3 regions of the Yersinia mollaretii ATCC 43969 genome follow, and region 3 is predicted to be linked to each of the others. Evidence: riboswitches for the same ligand, from Rfam matches in the RefSeq annotation. Region 3 holds a riboswitch; each other region holds the start of a gene.

Region 1 (6,750 bases), 1.0 Mb from region 3:
GATGCTTTCGCAGCATCGACCCAAACCTCGCCACAGAATCTGGAAAGATTCATGTTGGTCTCTCGTGCCTTGACGGGTAAACGCCAGCTCAATGGGCAGATTGGTCAACGCATCTATCAGATTTTGCTCGGAAAAATCGGCGGTTTCGACCAGAAATTAGCGCTGTTGCAACCTTTGCCCGCCGGTGAGCCTGCACAATGGCCACCTTTGCAGCAGCAAATTGCCCGGCAGATTTTGCAAGGCTGGTATATCGGCGTGATTGGCGAGGGAGCCGACGCGGCGGTGATCAGCTTTGAAAATGCGTTGATGTTCGATGCGGTATCCGATGTGTTGGTTATTCGCTCTTATTGCCCGAATAAACCTGGATACTGGGCTGCGAAGCCTGATGTCGCCCTATAATTTTGGAGAATACATTTATGGCTGACACACTCAAGGCGGATATCGTCGTCATTGGCTCGGGCGTTGCAGGCGGATTGGTAGCACATCAACTGGCGATGGCGGGTAAATCAGTATTGGTTTTGGAAGCGGGGCCGCGTTTATCGCGCTGGGAAATTGTGGAGAATTTCCGCAACCAGCCGGATAAATCAGACAATATGGCACCTTATCCCTCCACCTCTTATGCGCCTCATCCGGAATCTAACCCAAATAATAACTATCTGATTCAAAAGGGCGAACATCCGTATGATGTGCAGTATATCCGCGCCGTTGGTGGGACTACCTGGCACTGGGCGGCATCGGCATGGCGTTTCCTGCCGAATGATTTCAAGCTAAAAACCCTGTATGGCGTTGGCCGCGACTGGCCGATCGAGTATGCCGCACTGGAAAAATGGTATTTACGTGCCGAGCAGGAGTTGGGTGTTTGGGGGCCGAGTGATGAAGAGTTGGGATCGCCGCGCAGTGAGCCTTACCCGATGGCCCCTTTACCGCTGTCGTGGAATGAGCAGCGCATCAAAACGGTGCTGAACAGCAACCGCTTTACGGGGAGCGGCTTTACCGATGCCCATTTTAATGTGGTGACCGAGCCGGTAGCGCGTAACAGTCGCCCTTATGATGGCCGCCCGACCTGTTGTGGCAACAATAACTGTATGCCCATTTGCCCTATTGGGGCCATGTACAATGGCATCACCCATGTGGAGAAAGCGGAGCTTGCCGGGGCTATCGTGCGCCCACAAGCGGTGGTCTATAAGCTAGAAGTGAACGACCAGCAGCAGATCACCGCCGCACTGTTTAAGGATGCGCAGGGCAATCAGCACCGGGCTGAGGGTAAGTTCTTTGTGCTGGCCGCCAATGGAATTGAGATACCGAAACTGATGCTGATGTCCACCAGTGAGAAGAACCCGCACGGCGTGGGTAACAGTTCAGATATGGTGGGCCGCAACCTGATGGATCATCCGGGGACAGGGGTCACCTTTATGGCCAGTGAACCTCTTTGGCCGGGGCGTGGGCCGCAGGAGATGACCTCGATGGTCGGCTTCCGTGATGGGGCTTTCCGCGCTGATTTTGCGGCGAAAAAGATTCATTTATCTAACTTATCGCGCACTGACCAAGTGACGATTGAGCTGCTTAAGCAGGGCGATTTGCAACTTGGACCACAGCTTGAAGCCAAAATCCGTGATCGAGCCGCGCGTTTTGTGCAGTTCGACAGCTTCCACGAGATTCTGCCGCACGTAGAAAACCGCATTATTCCCAGTTCGACAGAGAAAGATGCGATCGGCATTCCAAAACCTGAGTTCTACTATGCAATGGACGATTACGTCCGCAAAAGTGCGGTACACACCCAACAGATTTACGCCGAAGCGGCGCGGTTGATGGGCGGCACTGAAATTAAATTCAATAATAATTTTGCCAACAATAACCATATCACCGGTACCACTATCATGGGCGACGACCCGAAAGATTCGGTGGTCGATAGCGATTGCCGCACCCATGACCATAAAAACCTGTTTATCGCCAGCAGCAGTGTGATGCCAACCGTCGGCTCAGTGAACTGTACGCTGACGATCGCGGCACTCTCCCTGCGTATCGCTGAAACATTGAAGACCGAGGTGTGACATGAAAAAAATAACCCTGGGTCACTCAGTAAAACCCCTGCTTATCGCCTTGGGATTCGCCATCAGCGGCTACGCCAGTGCGGACGAGAGCCTGATTGCACGCGGTGAGTACCTGACCAAAGCCGCCGACTGCGTGGCGTGCCATACCACTAAAAATGGTAAACCTTTTGCCGGTGGACTGGCTTTTAAAACGCCCATGGGCACCTTATATTCGCCCAATATCACCGCCGACAAAGAGACGGGGATTGGCAGTTGGAGTGATGAGGAGTTTCTGCGCGCGTTGCATGAGGGGAAAGGCAAAAACGGGGAGAATCTCTATCCCGCATTCCCTTACACCTCCTATACCTTGCTAACCAATGATGACGTTAAAGCGATCAAAGCCTATCTGTTCAGTCTGCCGGCGGTCCATCAGCCAAACCGCGAAAATGAGATGCCTTTCCCCTTCAATCAGCGCTGGGGATTGTGGTTCTGGAATCTGGTGAACTTTGAAGGGCAGCGCTTCCAGCCTGATAGCAGCAAAGATGCGCAATGGAATCAGGGCGCTTACTTTGTTGAGGCATTGGGTCACTGTGGTGAATGCCATACGCCGCGCAACATCACTATGGGAATGAAAGAGAGCAAAGCTTATAGCGGCACTGAAATTGACGGCTGGACGGCATTCAATATTACCTCAGACCCTCACGCCGGGATTGGCGGCTGGAGTCAGGCGCAAATTGTGCAATATCTGCGCACCGGGCATGTCGACGGCAAGGGGCAGGCGGCTGGCCCAATGGCGGAAGTGATTGAAAACAGTACTCGCCACTTGACGGAGGGTGATCTCAATGCGATGGCGGTGTATCTGCGCACATTGAAACCGCTCAATCCTGACGACGAAACCCAAAGCCGCTCGGATTGGGGCCAATCGGCAACCAGCGTCAATACCTTGCGCGGTGTGCCATTCAAGGCGGATAACACGACTGACGGGGCGCGTTTGTATCTGGGGAACTGCGCGACGTGCCACAGCTTTACGGGAGATGGCGTGAAAGACGGCTACTATCCTTCGCTGATGAAGAACTCAGTGGTCGGAGCCAATACCCCCAATAACCTGATCAATGTGATCCTCCATGGGGTGTCGCGCAAAACCAACGATGGCGAGATATTTATGCCCGGTTTTGCCGAGACATTAACTGATGAGCAGGTGGTGAGTTTGAGCAATTATCTGCTTCAGCAGTTTGGGCAACCGACACTGAATATCAAAGTGGATGAGGTCAAAACGCTACGCGGGGAGTAAGGCATCACTCTTTTTTCAGCCAACAGAGGGAGCGAGCTAGGCTCCCTTTTTTATTTTTTATCTGTGCTTTATTTAACTTTTTCATTATGCCAATGCATCAAAACGTAATCGCCGTCACTGCTCTTACCCGTCGCAATCACTACCCAACCCTGTTTTTGATAAAATGTCAGCGCTCGCTGGTTTTTTTCCAGACATTTTAGTGAACCATGTGTGGTAAATAGCGCTTGTGCTGCTTGTAATAATGCCTTGCCCGCCCCGTGATGCTGCGCGGTAGGATCAACAAACAGGTTATGCAGGAAACTCTCCTCCATAAAAATTGAGGCGAAACCCAAATGTCGATCACCATCCATGGCGACCAAAACGGTCTCTCCCATAGTGGAACGATCAAAATCTTCCAAACGAAAATGCTCCCCATCCAGCCAGCTAAAGGCCGCTCGCCGTGATGCCAGATACAGAGTGCGCAGAAAGGGGCGGTCACTCTCTTGATACAGACGAATCTCGATACTCATTCTCCGGTTATCTCTCCAGCACAGGAGGCTATTGTTGTCTTACTTATTGGTTTTGCGAATGCATCATTGATCTTCTATCACTTGCCAATGATAATAACAATTCTGACTCGGGGTGCCCGCCACTAAAAGTGGTTTGGCTGAGATTTTACCCGTATTACCTGATCTGGATTATGCCAGCGTAGGGAAGTCTCGGCACCGCAGGGTTCCGCCTTCTTGACCGCCGGTTAGGAGGAATATGTTCGTTCAACCTGCCGCTTTTTCTGCTGTTGCCACGGTGAAACCCTCGCTATTGGCACTATCGCTTACGGATATGAGTATGGAGACATATTCATGAAGCGCATTAATGCACTCACGATTGCCGGAACTGACCCCAGTGGCGGCGCGGGTATTCAAGCTGACCTGAAAACCTTTTCTGCTCTGCAAGCCTACGGCACCACAGTGATCACTGCGCTGGTGGCGCAAAACACCACTGGCGTGCAGTCGGTCTATCCCATCGAACCCGCTTTTGTCGCCGCTCAACTGGATTCTGTGCTGAGTGATGTACACATTGATAGCGCCAAAATAGGCATGTTGGCGAATGCTGACATTATTGCCGTCGTCGCCGCGCAACTACGCCGTTATCCGATCGCCTTTGTGGTGCTGGATACCGTAATGGTGGCGAAGAGTGGCGATCCGCTACTGGCACCGGAGGCGGTGGCTGCGCTGCGCCAACAACTGTTACCCCAGGTTGATCTGATTACGCCGAATTTGCCGGAAGCGGCGGCGTTACTCAATTGCCCACTCGCCCGCGATGAACAGGAGATGTGTGAGCAGGGGCGGGCGCTGCTGGCGCTAGGCTGTCAGGGGGTACTGATGAAAGGGGGCCACTTGACTGGCGAAAATAGCCCCGACTGGCTGTTGACAGCACAAGGAGAGCAGCGTTTTGTGACCCGCAGAGTCAACACTCGCCATACCCACGGCACTGGTTGCACCTTATCTGCGGCACTGGCCGCATTGCGCCCACGGCACGCGAATTGGGGTGATACCGTAGAAGCGGCCAAAGGCTATCTGCAAAGGGCATTGGAGCAGGCCGATAGCCTCGAAGTGGGGCTGGGGGTGGGGCCGGTGCATCATTTCCACCAATGGTGGTAATCCCCTTCGTCCTTGAAACCACAGGGGTGTTAGCTGCGCTCAATTACCCGAATCACTGACTGGTGTCAGCTTATCGGGATGCTTTCGCTGGCCGCCTACCTGTGGTTCCAATGCCTTTGGGGATGCCCTTCGTGCTTGAAGCCACAGGGGTTACGCCAACAAATGGCGCTGGATCATGGCAAACATCGCGATGGCACGTTGCAGATGATGAGCATCAAAACGGTTAAGCAGATAACTGTCCGCACCTTTACGGGGGCGGATGCACAGTGAGAGTGTTGGCTCGCCGGCTTCATCATTGATCAGATCAAATTGATAGCTGCCAATCTCTTTCTCGTCTTCGCGCCAAGAGATTTGGATTGCGGGCAGGGGATGGCTCGCTGTGGGCTGTCTGACCGCGAAAAAGTACTCGCCAGCCCAGAAACCAGCGTAATCGCCATCGGCTTGCAAAGATTTAGTGCGGAAGATGGCTGCATCAGCTAACTGACGGATCGCGTCTGATGTTATCTGCTGTTGAGCTTGCTGCCACAATGGGGTGCCGTTCTCCAGTTGCCAACAGGCAGCACCCAGATAATCATTCAGTTCGCGCCAATCGGCATCTAACTGCTGTAGCAGATCTTCATCAAGGATATTGCGGTATTGCTGCATGCCACTCGGTTGTTCACCCAGCGTTTCGTAGGTAATTAGCTCCATGGTGCGCGGCTTGCGGCGAAAGCTCATCCACAAAACTGCTTTCGGGATGCGGAATTCAATCGACTGAATACTTAGCCGATAGCGATCGCCTTTATTCACCACAAAACCGTTAGCTGTGCCGCGCTTATTTTGATAGTTGCGCACCACTACCACACTATTTAGTCCCATCCAGCCGGTGACATAGTGTTCGCTGTCTGAGTTGGCGACATCCAAGTCGATCACCATCTGGATGATTTTATCGGTCTCAAGTTTGTCCAGTGGATGGGCATCCCCGGCAGAGTAATACAGCTTCTCGGGTGCTTCGGGTAACTCATAGGTTAACATGGCGTGGCCTTCTCAATCATCATCTGGTTCATAGCTTAACTCAAGCTGTCATACCGATTGTGGTATAACTGGAATTAGGATGAAAATTCGTGCTATGGATCAACTTTTTCTACCGTTGATGGTCATAGACAGGCAAACCAACACGACGCCTGCAAATCAGTTGCACTGGGATCGCGGTTAATACCCCGGCGAATAGATTAATCAGATCATAAGGATTTCGATAATGAAAGGTCATCAAACCCTCCATTGTCTTGTTGCAGCGGCGATACTCAGTGCCAGCTCCTGGGCCTTCGCGCAATCAACCAGTACACCATCACCCCCTAATTCAGTACCGACCCCTTCTCAGGCCGCGCCCGCGAAACTCCTGCCGACCATGGCGGATTTGCTGCAACAGCCGGTTTATAAAAATAGCTGGCAGAAAATGACCAAGAGCCAGAAAAACTTACCCGCATGGGCGCGCAAAGGGGTGGGGACGTCAGCGCCGTATGAGGTGATCACGTGGGAAGGGCAGCAGTATAAAGTGGGCCGAATTTGTAAGCCCCATGATTGCAGCAATAATTTTATGTGGGTGGCGTTTAGCCAGAATAAGAAGCAAGTTTGGCAGGCTTGGGGGATGAGAGTCACGGTGGAAGACAAGCCGCAAGCGCAGGATAACCCGAGCCAGTTTGCCACCTATCAGTGGCTGGGCCGCCCTGATGAGCCTATTCAGGCCATGCTGAAAAAGCAGTTACAGCAAGATCCTAATTGGCGTTAATCTTTGGCGACGAATAATGAA
Region 2 (6,750 bases), 1.2 Mb from region 3:
CGCAGCCCCGATCGCCTGAGCAAGTGGCTGCCTCTTGCCCGACTGCGCTGGGTGACCGTGCTGGCCATTGCGCTGGCGATCGCCAGTTTTGTCTGGTTGCATATGCAGCCGATTATGCCGGTGTATCGCCATTTGCTGTGGAAGGTGCTGGGTGGCTAATCCCCAGCACACTGGCTTCGGGTGCACTGCCGCTGACCAGTGCCTGCGTCGGGCCGTCGTAGTAAATGCGGCCATCGACCACTAACAAAGTGCGGTCGGCGATGCGCGCGGCATCATCCAAATTGTGGGACACCATCAGCAGTGTCAGTTGACGCTGGCGGCATACCTGATCGACCAGTTGCAGCATTTCATTGCGCAATGCGGGATCCAGCGCAGAAAATGGCTCATCCAGCAGCAGAATGGGCTGGCTGCGTACCAGACAGCGCGCGAGGGCGGCCCGTTGACGTTGACCACCGGAGAGTTGCGCTGGCAGGCGGTCGAGACACGCCTCCAGTCCCACCTGCTGGGCGATCTGGCTCAATAACTGCTTCTGCTGTTGATTGAGTTTCAGCCCCGGATGCAGCCCCAGCCCAATGTTCTGCTCCACCGTGAGGTGCGAGAACAGATTATTCTCCTGAAACAGCATCGAGACTGGCCGTTGGGCGGGTGCGGTGGTGGTGTGATCCTGACTATTCAGTAACATGCGACCACTGGCGGGCGCTAAGAAACCGGCAATCAGGCTCAGCAGGGTGCTTTTACCTGCGCCACTGGGGCCAAGGATCGCCACCCGCTCACCGGGCTGAATGCATAAATCAAAGCGCATCGGTAAGTGCTCGTAGAGATAGGTGATTTTCTCAAGTTTTAACATGGCGGCTCGGCAGTCGTTCAATCAGAGTAAACAGCAGGAAGCAGAGCAACAGCAGGAGCAAGGCGGTCACTGCGCCATCATTACTGCGGTAAGAGCCTATCTGCTGATAGAGATAAAATGGCAAGGTGCGGAAATGCTCATTTCCAAATAGCGCCACCACACCAAAATCGCCGATGGAGAGCACACTGGCAAAGGCCAGCGCTTGCGCTAGCGGGCGCTTCAGGGCGCTGAGTTCAATATGGCGCAATCGGTGCCAGCCGCGAATATCCAGTGATAAACAGAGCGGCGTATAGCGCTCCGCCAGATCGCGCATTGGGTTATCCAGCACTTTCAAGGCATAGGGCACCGCCATCAGTGCATTGGTCAGGATCACCAGCGCGTAAGGGGATTGCGGCAAGCCCAATGTGTCATTGAGCAGCAAGAAGAAGCCCGTCGCCAGCACGATACCCGGCATCGCCAGAATCACCATGCCGCTCACTTCCAGCGCCTGCCCGTAAGCCATTTGCTGACGCAGTTTCAGCTCACGGCTGCTCCACAGCAGCATCATGGTCAGGATCACACAGAGCAATCCGGCCCCAATGGCGATGGTCAATGAGGTGAAAAAGGCTTGCCACAGTGCCGGTTGCTGCAACACGGTCACTATCGTTTGATTGCTGCCATCAATGACAACGGCGAGCAACGGGGGAACCATCAATAACAAAGCCGCACCAATTAGCAGTGTATCGCTGATGCGCGACCAAAAGCTGTCTTGCTGGCTGCGCCACTGCTGCCCGTGGGTATTGCCCACCGCCAGAACCGAATTTAGCCGTTGGCTCAGCACCACCAAGCCAAGGCAGCAGCCCAGTTGGATCAGCGCCAGTAATGCGGCGCGGCCCAGATCATAGTCGTAGCTCAGCGCTTGATAAATCGCCAGCTCAATGGTGGTGGCTTGTGGCCCTCCGCCCAGTGACAGCACGGTGGCGAAGCTGGCAAAACAGAGTATAAAAATCAGTGCGGCAGTGGGCAGAATTTGGCGGCGCAGGTAGGGCCACTCGACCCAACGAAAATGCTGCCAGCCACTCATGCCCAACTGTGCGGCGAGCTGGCGTTGCTCCACGGCGATGCCCTCCAGTGATTGCAACAACAGGCGGGTTGCCAGCGGCATATTAAAGAAAATATGCGCCAGCAAAATGCCTTGCAAACCATAGGGCGAGAAGCGGTAATCCACGCCGAGCCAGCCAAACAGCCCCGCCAACCAACCTTGGCGGCCATAGACCGTCAGGATGCCGAACAGGGCCACCAACACTGGCAGCACCAGTGTCATGGCACATAAGCGTAGCATCAGTTGGCGACCGGGAAAGCGGCGGCGGTACAGGGCGCGCGCCAGAAAAATAGCGGGTATCACCGACAGCAGCGCCGAGAGAAACGCCTGCCAGAAGGTAAAGCGAATCACATGCCACAGATAGCTATCGTGCCAAATGTTTTGCCAGTCTGCCGCAGGCGCATGTCGCCAGATGGCGGTGAACGCCAATAAGGCGACACCGACGATCAGTGCAGCGGCGAGCAGCCCCGGCCATAACCATGGCGGGATCAGTGGCTGACGGCGGATTGCCATGCTTGAATCCATTTGCCACGGTTATCGGCTACCTCTTTGGCATCAAACTGCAATGCTTTTTGCGGCACGTTGAGGGTGTCAAACCCCGCCGGAAGGTCCATTTTGATTACCGGATACATCCAGTTGCCAGTGGGAATATGATTTTGGAAAGCGGGGGTCACGATAAATTGCATAAAGCGCTGTGCCAGCTCCGGCTGTTTGCTAGAGGCCAATTGGCCCGCGACTTCCACTTGTAGGTAGTGGCCTTCGCTGAAATCGGCAGCGGCATAGTTGCTTTTCTTCTCTTCAATCAGATGGTAAGCCGGAGAGGTGGTGTAGCTCAGCACCAGATCCCCTTCGCCTTTCAGGAACAGGCCGTATGCTTCGCTCCAGCCTTTGGTGACGGTGACGGTTTTCTTCGCCAGCGCTTGCCACGCCTGCGGGGCTTTATCGCCATACACTTTTTGCATCCACAGCATTAAGCCGAGGCCCGGCGTGCTGGTACGGGGATCTTGATAAATCACCCGCCACGGCGCTTTGCTGCTGACTAACTCTTCCAAGCTTTTTGGCGGGTTTTTCAGTTTGTTTTTGTCATACACAAAAGCAAAGTAGCCATAGTCGTAAGGGACAAAGGTTTTGTTCTGCCACGGCTCAGGCAGTGTCAGTGCGCGGGTATCCACCTGACTTGGCGCGAACAGGCCGGTTTGCTCCGCCGCCTGCACCAGATTGTTATCTAAGCCTAAAATCACATCGGCCTGACTGTTTTTCCCCTCCATCCGCAGGCGATTCAGCAGTGAAACACCATCTTCCAGTGCCACAAATTTAAGCTGGCAATCGCACTCGGCTTCGAAGGCTTTTTTGATAGCTGGCCCCGGCCCCCATTCGGCAGCAAAGGAATCATAGGTGTAGACCGTGAGGGTGGGTTTATCGGCAGCAACAGCGGCCGCAGACAGTAAAAACAGACAGGGAATCATGCGTTTAAACACTTTGCACTCCTTAAGAATAAAGGTGGCAAAGGTATCTGAGGCGGTTAATAACAGCGGCAAGGTGCTGATCCGGCGTTATTTTTCTCAAATCCCTCCGCCGGGGTTAACCGGATCAGGTTCGACGGGTTTGCTCTCAGCTAACTTGCCGTTTTCTGCAATTTAGCACCCCGTTGAGACGCCGCTATTGTAGAGATTAATTTGAATAGGGGAAAGGGTATTGTTGGTCGATAAGATATTTGTGAGTCAGTAAATGCAGTCAATAACTATCCAATATTAAATACCCATAGGATATTAATAAATCAGATTAACGCTCGGGGCGTATTCTTAAAATAGAGAGATAAACCCGCGTAAAGGCTGAAATAGACCTCTATGAGTAGGCGGCCCAGTGATACCGGTTGGAAGATAAGATATTCTCTCTTTTTTGTGAATTTAATTATGGATGATGCTTTATGGACATTTACTTAAATAGAAGAGAAAGGGATAATAATTACTTTCTTGCATTGGCTCACTCGGCAGCCAATGACTTAATGAAAACAGCAAAGATTGTTTCCTCCCGCCACATTAAGGATTTCTTCCTTAAAGCGAGATTTGAAAGTGAAGTAAAACAACTGTCCGATGGCAACCTAAACATTATTCGTAATGCAAAAACCGATTCGGAGTGCCGTGTTGCGATCAATAATATCCAAGAGGAGTGTGCCAATATAGAAAGGCAAGGCACTATGCTTTCGCTGGATAGAGCAAAAGTCTATATGACGATTAATATGGAAAAATATAATAATGAAATTGGTTATACCATAAATGCCATTGGTGTTGTCGGTGGGGGATTACAAGCTCTTTCAGGGGCAGGACTTATAGTAAAGTCGGGATTTGTTATAGGAAAATTGGCTGGTGTACATTTAACGCTTAGTGGTGCTAGTACAGTCGCTGAAAAAGTATATCATTTACTCGGTCAAGATAACTATGTAGGGTTTATGGAAAAAGGTTACAGAATAACCGCTAAGTTTATGGGATTTGAGCCAAAAGCAGGATCGATGGCTTATCATGCTGTAGATATGGCATCATCACTGTATGGTGTGGCTGCTCTGAGTTTAAAACCTGATATATGGCGATTATTTAAATATATTCCGAGTGATTACTATAGAAACTATACAAAAATGAGTCAGGGTGCTTTACTACTGAAAATTGCTGGTGCTGGAAATAAAGTTCGTATCATTTCAGATATTAACGAACATGACGATGTTATTTATTTAAAATAACATATAAGGGGAGTTATTCCCCTTCATTTCTGTTTTTCTTTTTTAAAAACACATATGACTTATATGACAATTTAATTGGGTTAATTAAATTAACACTAAATAATAAAATCATTGCAACTACTGAGAAAGCTATTACCCCTATTCTAATAGGTTCGGTAACTATTAGTGGATATAATAATGGAATAATTCCAATAACAATGCAGCTAGGAATAAAACCTTTTTTTAAATCAAGAATTAGTGATTCTAAAGTCTCACCTCCAGCATCATTAACATGCTTATGGGTCAGAACTTTCTTTAATCGATTAACTTCTTTTTCCGTAAAACCGTTAGCTAATAGTTCTTTCTCCATTTCAATATTTGTCACCGCGCTATCTCCTTATTTTGCGTCTATTGGTATTATATCGTTAAGGAGATGGTGTCGTCCAATGTATTGATTGAAACTGTTATTATCAAAATCCCTGCTGGCGTTATTCGCCGCAGGGAAAGTGAAGAGATATTTATGCCTCGGGTGGGGTAAACCAAGCCGATTTGAAGTCAAACCAGCCGAGGGTGTTCATGCGCACGCCGCGCATACTGTGCTGCCCATATAATTCTAGCCAGTGATGGAACAGCGGGTGGAATTGATTTTGGCTGACCAAGCGCTGGCTCCAGTCCGCCATTGGCAGGGTATTATTGCGCCATGATTCCACGTCCTGATGCAGCTCATCGTCGAGACAGTGTTGCAGCAGCGGCAGCTCATACAGGGTGGCAAACAGGGAGAACTCCAGCGGCAGGTAGAAGTTGGCGCTGCCGAGCCAGATGTCACTCCGCGCATCACCCTGATACCAACTGACATAATCGACGGCCTGTATTGTCAGTGTGACGCCATGAGCCGCCAGCAAGGTGGTCAGTGTTTGGCTGATAGCATCAAACTCGGAGTGCTCGCGGTAAAAGGTCAGGGTCAGCTCAGTCAGCCCTTCCGGCTTGGGTTCCTGTGTGGTCAGCCGATTATGGTGCCAGCGCGGCAACATACCGTAAGCCGGAGACCAGTAGCGCTGATAAAAGGGGTCGGCATGGCTGAGCAGGGCGACGGGGGTGATCAACTCACAGAGCCAGCGGCGAATGTCGGGGTTGCAGGTTTGGGGGGAGCGCTGATCAAACAGCAAAAAGTAGCAGCCCTCTTCCAGCCGACTCTCCAGCTCATTTTTGCTGGTGTCGTCCGCCTGTAACTGCACGCCGGAGTAGACCAACTCCTCTGACAGCTCCGGCAGCACCCAGATATTCACCTCATCAATCAACGCGCGGAAACCAAAATAGTTATCAAACGCCTGTATTTTCAACTGGCTACGATGATTTCGGATCACTGAGTAGGGGCCAGTGCCGATAGGGTGGCGCTGGAAATCGGGCTGGCTTTCCCACTCCTGCGGCAAAATCATGGCGTGAACACTGCCCAACAGCCACGGCAACCAGTGGTCCGGGCTGCTGAGATGCACATCAATCACATAGGGTGTCGGTGAGCGCACAGCCGTGATATGCGAGAACAGTGGCTGCGGGATCAGGCGGGTCAGGCTGGCAATGACATCATTCATCTCCAGCTCACGGCCATGATGAAAATGGATGGCAGGGCGCAAATAAAAGCGCCAGTGCAGTGGGCTGATGGCCTGCCAGTGGTGAGATAAGTCCGGTTCGAGTTCCCCGTTTTCCTCATTTATCCGCGTCAGGCCGTTAAAAATCTGCCGCACCATATGGGTTTCTGAGCGGCGCAGGGCGGTGCCGGGTAGCAGGTTGGGCAGCGGGCGGTAATAGAGCACGCGCAGAATATGTTTACCTTGCCGGAAGCTGCGCCCCAACTGGGATAGCAGCATTTGGCGCACCGCTTTTTTATCCCCCACCAACTGCACCAGCTGATCAATATGGTCCTGTTCCAGCAACTCTTCGGCCCGCTGCTGTTGCAGTGCCAAGCCGGAGTAAAGGAAAGTCAATTGTGAGCGCTTACCACGGCCCGCTTCCGCTTGCCAACTGAGCCAACCCTCGTGCTGCATGCTACCCAGCAGGGATCGGACGTGGCGGCGTGAGCAACTGAGCACATCAGCCAGCTCCTGCAAGGTG
Region 3 (6,750 bases):
ACCACCGGGTACAAACCCAATCGGTGTTCCGTGGCGGCAAAGGGGGCATTAGGCTTGTTCATCGTTAACCTCGATCTGCCGGAGAGTGGCGCTGTGGTACAACTCGCTGCCACGAGAGCGGAATTCAGCCGACATCTGCGCCATGCCCGCTTGTTGAATCTGGATGGGTTGTGCCGTGATGGCCTCGTTTTGTGTGGCGCCCAGCTCTTGCGCGGCTGCCAACTCTTGTGCCGCGGCCAGTTCTTGCGTAGCGGCATAGTCGCGCACTTCTTGCGAGATTTTCATTGAGCAGAATTTCGGCCCACACATCGAGCAGAAGTGGGCCACTTTGCCGGACTCTTGCGGCAGAGTTTCATCGTGATAGGCGCGCGCGGTTTCAGGATCGAGGGCCAGATTGAACTGATCTTCCCAGCGAAATTCAAAGCGGGCTTTGGACATGGCGTTATCGCGGATCTGCGCGCCGGGGTGGCCTTTGGCGAGATCGGCGGCGTGAGCAGCAATCTTATAAGTGATCAGCCCCTGCTTCACATCGTCTTTATTCGGCAAGCCCAGATGCTCTTTCGGTGTCACGTAACAGAGCATGGCGCAACCAAACCAGCCGATCATCGCCGCGCCAATGCCTGAGGTGAAGTGATCGTAACCCGGCGCGATATCGGTTGTTAGCGGCCCCAAGGTGTAAAACGGCGCTTCATGGCAGTGCTCCAGCTCTTCGGTCATATTGCGGCGGATCATCTGCATCGGCACGTGGCCGGGGCCTTCGATCATCACCTGAACGTCATACTCCCACGCGATTTTGGTTAATTCACCCAGTGTATGTAATTCAGCAAATTGGGCCTCGTCATTGGCATCCTGAATAGAACCGGGGCGTAAGCCATCACCCAGTGAGAGTGAAACGTCGTAAGCAGCGCAAATTTGGCAGATTTCGCGGAAATGCTGATACAGGAAATTTTCCTGATGATGAGATAGACACCACTTAGCCATGATGGAACCGCCGCGAGAGACAATGCCAGTCAGACGTTTGGCGGTCATTGGTACATAGCGCAGCAACACGCCAGCGTGGATAGTAAAGTAATCCACCCCTTGCTCCGCCTGCTCCAGCAAGGTATCGCGGAACATCTCCCATGTCAGGTTTTCGGCCACACCATTCACTTTTTCCAGCGCCTGATAAATAGGGACTGTCCCGATTGGCACTGGACTGTTACGCAAAATCCATTCACGGGTTTCATGAATATAGCGCCCAGTCGATAAGTCCATTACGGTGTCGGCCCCCCAGCGCGTTGACCACACCAGTTTTTCCACCTCCTCTTCGATGGAGGAGGTCACCGCCGAATTACCGATGTTCGCGTTCACTTTGACCAAGAAATTGCGACCAATAATCATCGGCTCAGCTTCAGGGTGGTTAATATTGGCGGGGATGATGGCGCGGCCCGCAGCGACCTCTTGGCGCACGAATTCTGCCGTGATGTTCTCCGGCAAATTAGCGCCGAAATTCTGCCCAGGGTGCTGGTGGCGTAAGACTTCACCGCGAATTCTTTCTCGCCCCATGTTTTCACGAATGGCGATAAATTCCATCTCTGGCGTGGCAATCCCCGCGCGAGCGTAGTGCAGTTGGGTGACGCACTTGCCTTCAATGGCTTTTTTCGGCTTGGGTAAGTGCTCAAAGCGCAGATGATCTAAACCTTCGTCCGCTAAACGCTGCTGGGTAAAGCCTGAACTGACGGAGGTGAGGGCTTCGGTATCCTGACGATCGGCTATCCAACTGGCGCGCAGTTTGGGCAACCCCACATGCACATCCAGTTTAGCGAGGGGGTCGCCATAAGGGCCGGAGGTGTCGTAAACCGGAATGGCTTCATTATCTTCGTAGCGAGGTGAGTCCTTACTGCCGCTGATCAGGGTCGGGCTAAGCTGAATCTCGCGCATCGGCACTTGAATATCAGACCGCGAGCCTTGCAGATAAATACGTTGGGAGTTGGGGAAAGTGACGCCCTGCAAAGTATCAATAAACTGTTGAGCCTCTTCGCGCTGTTGTTTGCGAGGAATGAGTTTGCGAGGAGTGGCTTTACGCGAGTGTGATGAGCTTTTAGCGGTGACTGACGTTGTATTATTAGACATAGCAAATTCCTACCAGTGTGTGGTGTATAGGGAAAATTGCTTGTCTGGAGCTTGGCGGGAGTAACGATGTTGGCCAGTGACCGGAAGCCACCTGTGAAGGGGAGACCGGGCCTGTAGCGATAAATTACTCTTGTTCCCTTCGCGGGTACTAACCCGATCAGGTTCCGCGGATCCCGAATTAACGGTCTCAGCCTGCGTTTGCTGTTAAAAGCCGACGCTAGGCACTCCGACAAGAATCCTCAGTATATGAGGTTGTATTAAAACTGCAATAGCGGGCCGTAAGCTGTTTTACCTGCCACTTTGAATTTGGGCGGTGCTCCAAATCCAAATGGCCTGCGACAATGGCGCTGACTATTACGGTATTCGGTTAATTGGCCTGACTCTTTTTATTTTCTGGCTGAGCGGCTTGCCAAGACTCTGCTGCCCACTTAATTAACTGGTCTTCTAACTGGAAACGGGCGTCGAGAGCTTCGCCAATATCGGAGAGCGCCTGCTGGAACTCGGCGCAGCTATCATCATCGATTTCGATGTTGGTATAGCGATCATGGAATGACATGATAGTTTGGGTGTTATTTTTCAACGCGGGGTAAACTTTGGTGGTCAGCGCCATTCTTGGGCTGGACTCGCCTTCTACCTGCTTGATAATTCGGTCGTAGATGTGAAAATGACCAGAAGAGAGATAATCCACCAGATTATGACAAAAGTTCTCCAGCGCTTTTTCATTAAGCGGGGTATGCTTTTCTTTTCGCGGCTTAATACCGATCACGGTGCAATACGAAACTAAAAGTTCTTTACGTGCATGAAGCCATTGATCAATTAATTCATTACTGCCGCCAACGCGTTGAGTCAAGCTTTCCAGTCGATTGAGCATGAACGACTCCGTGAAGTAATAATGAGTTACAAAAAAGTAACAAGCCAGTTTCTAGATTGCCAGTGAAGTCGAGGTTGTGCAACAACGATATGGAACTACAGCTTACAGGTAAAGAGAGTGGCTGGTGGATCGTCAGCCATGAAAACAAGTTATGGCTACCGAAAGGGGAGCTGCCGCAAGGCAATGCCGCCAATTGGTCGCTACAGGGCGCAACCGCCAGACAGATAGGGGAGTGGCAGGGGCAGGCGGTTTGGTTGATTCGTCAGCTAATGCCGACCGACATGGGCTCTGTGCGTCAATTACTGGATGTTGATCGTGGTTTGTTCCAACTGGCCGGGCGCGGTGTGCAGCTAGCAGAGTTTTATCGCTCCCATCGTTTCTGTGGATACTGTGGTCATCAAATGCATGCCAGCCGCACCGAATGGGCTTGCCTGTGTAACCACTGCCGCGAGCGCTATTATCCGCAAATCGCCCCTTGCGTGATTGTCGCTATTCGCCGTGGTGATGAAATTTTATTGGCACAACATGTGCGGCATCGCGGCGGCATCAATACCGTGTTGGCCGGTTTTGTCGAAGTGGGCGAAACCTTAGAGCAGGCGGTCTCCCGCGAAGTGTTGGAAGAGAGCAATATCCACATCAAAAATCTGCGCTATGTCACCTCGCAGCCTTGGCCCTTTCCGCACTCGCTCATGGTGGCGTATATGGCGGAGTATGACAGCGGTGAACTGCGGCACGATCCGAAAGAGCTGCTGAATGCCGGTTGGTATCGCTACGACCAATTACCCTTACTGCCGCCGCCGGGCACCGTGGCACGCAGGCTGATTGAAGATACGGTGGTCTTGTGTCGCCATGAGCAGGAAAGCTGAATCTGACATGCTACAATGCAGCCCAATAAAAGATGGTCGCTAGGTAATTAAGGGAGCTTCACCATGAATGAATTGAAAAACGATCGCTATCTGCGGGCTTTATTGCGTCAACCGGTCGATGTCACGCCAGTATGGATGATGCGTCAGGCGGGCCGCTATTTGCCAGAATATAAAGCCACCCGCGCCATTGCCGGGGATTTTATGTCACTGTGCAAAAATGCCGAGTTAGCCTGTGAAGTGACGATGCAGCCATTGCGTCGTTACCCGTTGGATGCGGCGATTCTATTTTCAGACATTCTGACTATCCCGGATGCAATGGGGCTGGGGCTTTACTTTGAAACCGGCGAAGGCCCCCGTTTCCAGTCGCCGATTACCTGCCGTGCCGATGTTGAAAAGTTGCCGATCCCCGATCCTGAACAGGAGTTGGGTTACGTCATGAATGCGGTGCGGACGATTCGCCGTGAGCTGGCAGGGCAAGTGCCACTGATTGGCTTCTCCGGCAGCCCATGGACGCTGGCAACCTATATGGTCGAGGGCGGTAGTAGCAAGGCTTTCACCAAACTGAAAAAAATGATGTACGCCGAACCACAAACGCTGCATCTGTTGCTGGATAAACTGGCCGATAGCGTCATTTTGTATCTCAATGCGCAAATCAAGGCGGGCGCGCAGTCCGTCATGGTCTTTGATACGTGGGGCGGTGTGCTGACTGGCCGCGATTATCTCGATTTCTCATTGAATTACATGCATAAAATCGTCAACGGCCTGATCCGTGAAAACGACGGTCGCCGCGTCCCAGTCACCTTGTTCACCAAAGGCGGCGGGCAGTGGTTGGAAGCGATGGCCGCTACCGGTTGTGATGCGCTGGGGCTGGATTGGACCACCGATCTTGCCGACGCGCGCCGCCGCGTGGGTGACAAAGTTGCGCTGCAAGGCAATATGGACCCTTCCATCCTGTATGCTCCCCCTGCGCGTATTGAACAAGAAGTCAGCACCATTTTAGCCAGTTTTGGGCAAGGCGAAGGGCATGTCTTTAATCTGGGCCACGGCATTCATCAGGATGTCCCGCCAGAACATGCCGGCGCGTTTGTTAAGGCGGTGCATACGTTATCGCAGCCTTATCACCAATAAATTATCTGAATAGGTCGCCAGAGGATGGATACCAAAGCGCTACGGGCAGAGCAGCAACAGCGGGCATCTGAGGTTATCCTCGAAGATGGCTGTATTGATGAGCAAGTGCGCTTTATTGCTGGCGCTGATGTCGGCTTCGAGCAGCAGGGGGAGGTGACCCGTGCTGCTATCGCGATTTTGCGCTATCCCTCGCTCGAGCTGGTGGAATATCAGATTGCGCGGGTAGAAACTTCACTGCCGTATATCCCCGGTTTACTCTCTTTTCGTGAATATCCTGCATTATTAGCCGCTTGGGCGCAGCTCCAGCAACGGCCTGATCTGGTTTTTGTGGATGGGCAGGGCATCGCGCATCCACGCCGTTTAGGGGTTGCTAGCCATTTTGGTCTGTTAGTGGATGTGCCGACGATTGGTGTCGCCAAGAGTCGCCTATGTGGGCATTTTCAGCCGCTAGAGAACAATAACGGCGCAGTGCAATCTCTGGCAGTACAACCCCTGATCGATGGCGATGAGCAGCTTGGCTGGGTATGGCGCAGTAAAGCCCGCTGTAATCCGTTGTTTATTTCGCCGGGACATCGCGTGAGTGTGGCCAGCGCATTGACGTGGGTTCAGCGCTGTATGGCGGGTTACCGCCTGCCGGAACCGACCCGTTGGGCCGATGCGATTGCCTCAAACCGCCCGCAATTTCAACGTTGGGTGCGGAAAACTCCTGATTTGCTTGGCAACAATAGGGATATGATTTAATTTCGGGTACACTGCCGCGCAGATAATGAATAATGAGAACTCATCATGATACGTAATCCGATTCATCTACGTCTCGAAAAGCTGGAGAGCTGGCAACACCTGACTTTCATGGCTTGTTTGTGCGAACGGATGTATCCCAACTATCAGCAGTTTTGTTTGGAAACTGAATTTGGCGATCCGGCAGTTTACCGGCGCATTCTGGACCTTATCTGGGAAACGTTGGTCGTAAAAGACGCTAAAGTTAATTTTGATAGTCAGTTGGAGAAGTTGGAAGAGGCAATTCCTTCAGCTGATGACTATGCTATCTACGGTGTTTATCCCGCTATCGATGCATGTATTGCATTGAGTGAGGCTATCCATTCGCGTTTGAGTGGCGAAACACTAGAACATGCTATCGCGATCAGCGAAGCATCAATTCGCACCGTTGCCATGTTGGAAATGACACTGGCTGGCAAAGAAATGACCGATGAAGAGCTAAAAGTTTTGCCCGCAGTGGAAGAAGAGTGGGACATCCAATGGGAGATTTTCCGCCTTTTGGCTGACTGTGAAGAGCGTGACCTAGATTTGATAAAAGGGTTACGATCTGACCTGCGGGAAGCGGCTGTGAGCAACATTGGCATAAATTTAACGCAATAAGGCAAGAAAACGTGATTTAACGCCTGATTTGTCACGTCTTAAGGCTTCACATCTGCCCCCTGTCTGTTCTACATTTGGGGGGCGAAAAAAAGTGGCTATCGGTGCGTGTATGCAGGAGAGTGCTGTTCATCGGCATATCCGTCGCACTTGATGCTTTGCAAACGATAAACACACTGTAAGGATAACTTATGAATAAGACTCAACTGATTGACGTAATCGCGGACAAAGCGGACCTTTCTAAAGCTCAAGCTAAAGCTGCTTTGGAGTCCACACTGGCTGCAATTACCGAATCTCTGAAAGACGGTGATCCAGTACAATTGGTTGGTTTCGGTACTTTTAAAGTAAACCATCGCAATGAGCGCACTGGCCGCAACCCACAAACTGGTAAAGAAATCA

The links. Region 3 has a riboswitch for thiamine pyrophosphate ahead of thiC (phosphomethylpyrimidine synthase ThiC). Riboswitches for the same ligand answer to the same signal wherever they lie in the genome.
Region 1: another riboswitch for thiamine pyrophosphate. It lies ahead of thiD (bifunctional hydroxymethylpyrimidine kinase/phosphomethylpyrimidine kinase); the one in region 3 lies ahead of thiC (phosphomethylpyrimidine synthase ThiC).
Region 2: another riboswitch for thiamine pyrophosphate. It lies ahead of thiB (thiamine ABC transporter substrate binding subunit); the one in region 3 lies ahead of thiC (phosphomethylpyrimidine synthase ThiC).

The regions. Positions count from the first base shown of each region.
Region 1 is NZ_CP054043.1:4,423,263-4,430,012, reverse strand. It holds gene HRD69_RS19690 (sugar dehydrogenase complex small subunit) at 1-399, shown strand, start outside; gene HRD69_RS19685 (GMC family oxidoreductase) at 417-2,051, shown strand; gene HRD69_RS19680 (cytochrome c) at 2,053-3,321, shown strand; gene HRD69_RS19675 (GNAT family N-acetyltransferase) at 3,390-3,830, opposite strand; TPP riboswitch at 3,929-4,032, shown strand; gene thiD (bifunctional hydroxymethylpyrimidine kinase/phosphomethylpyrimidine kinase) at 4,161-4,961, shown strand; gene HRD69_RS19665 (hypothetical protein) at 5,112-5,975, opposite strand; gene HRD69_RS19660 (inhibitor of vertebrate lysozyme family protein) at 6,199-6,729, shown strand.
Region 2 is NZ_CP054043.1:2,011,667-2,018,416, forward strand. It holds gene HRD69_RS08945 (DedA family protein) at 1-159, shown strand, start outside; gene thiQ (thiamine ABC transporter ATP-binding protein ThiQ) at 113-847, opposite strand; gene thiP (thiamine/thiamine pyrophosphate ABC transporter permease ThiP) at 834-2,441, opposite strand; gene thiB (thiamine ABC transporter substrate binding subunit) at 2,417-3,406, opposite strand; TPP riboswitch at 3,478-3,586, opposite strand; gene HRD69_RS08965 (DUF4225 domain-containing protein) at 3,856-4,662, shown strand; gene HRD69_RS08970 (hypothetical protein) at 4,676-5,026, opposite strand; gene sgrR (HTH-type transcriptional regulator SgrR) at 5,160-6,750, opposite strand, start outside.
Region 3 is NZ_CP054043.1:834,548-841,297, reverse strand. It holds gene thiE (thiamine phosphate synthase) at 1-62, opposite strand, end outside; gene thiC (phosphomethylpyrimidine synthase ThiC) at 49-2,112, opposite strand; TPP riboswitch at 2,230-2,351, opposite strand; gene HRD69_RS03655 (Rsd/AlgQ family anti-sigma factor) at 2,480-2,983, opposite strand; gene nudC (NAD(+) diphosphatase) at 3,073-3,849, shown strand; gene hemE (uroporphyrinogen decarboxylase) at 3,913-4,977, shown strand; gene nfi (deoxyribonuclease V) at 5,002-5,718, shown strand; gene HRD69_RS03635 (YjaG family protein) at 5,764-6,354, shown strand; gene hupA (nucleoid-associated protein HU-alpha) at 6,543-6,750, shown strand, end outside.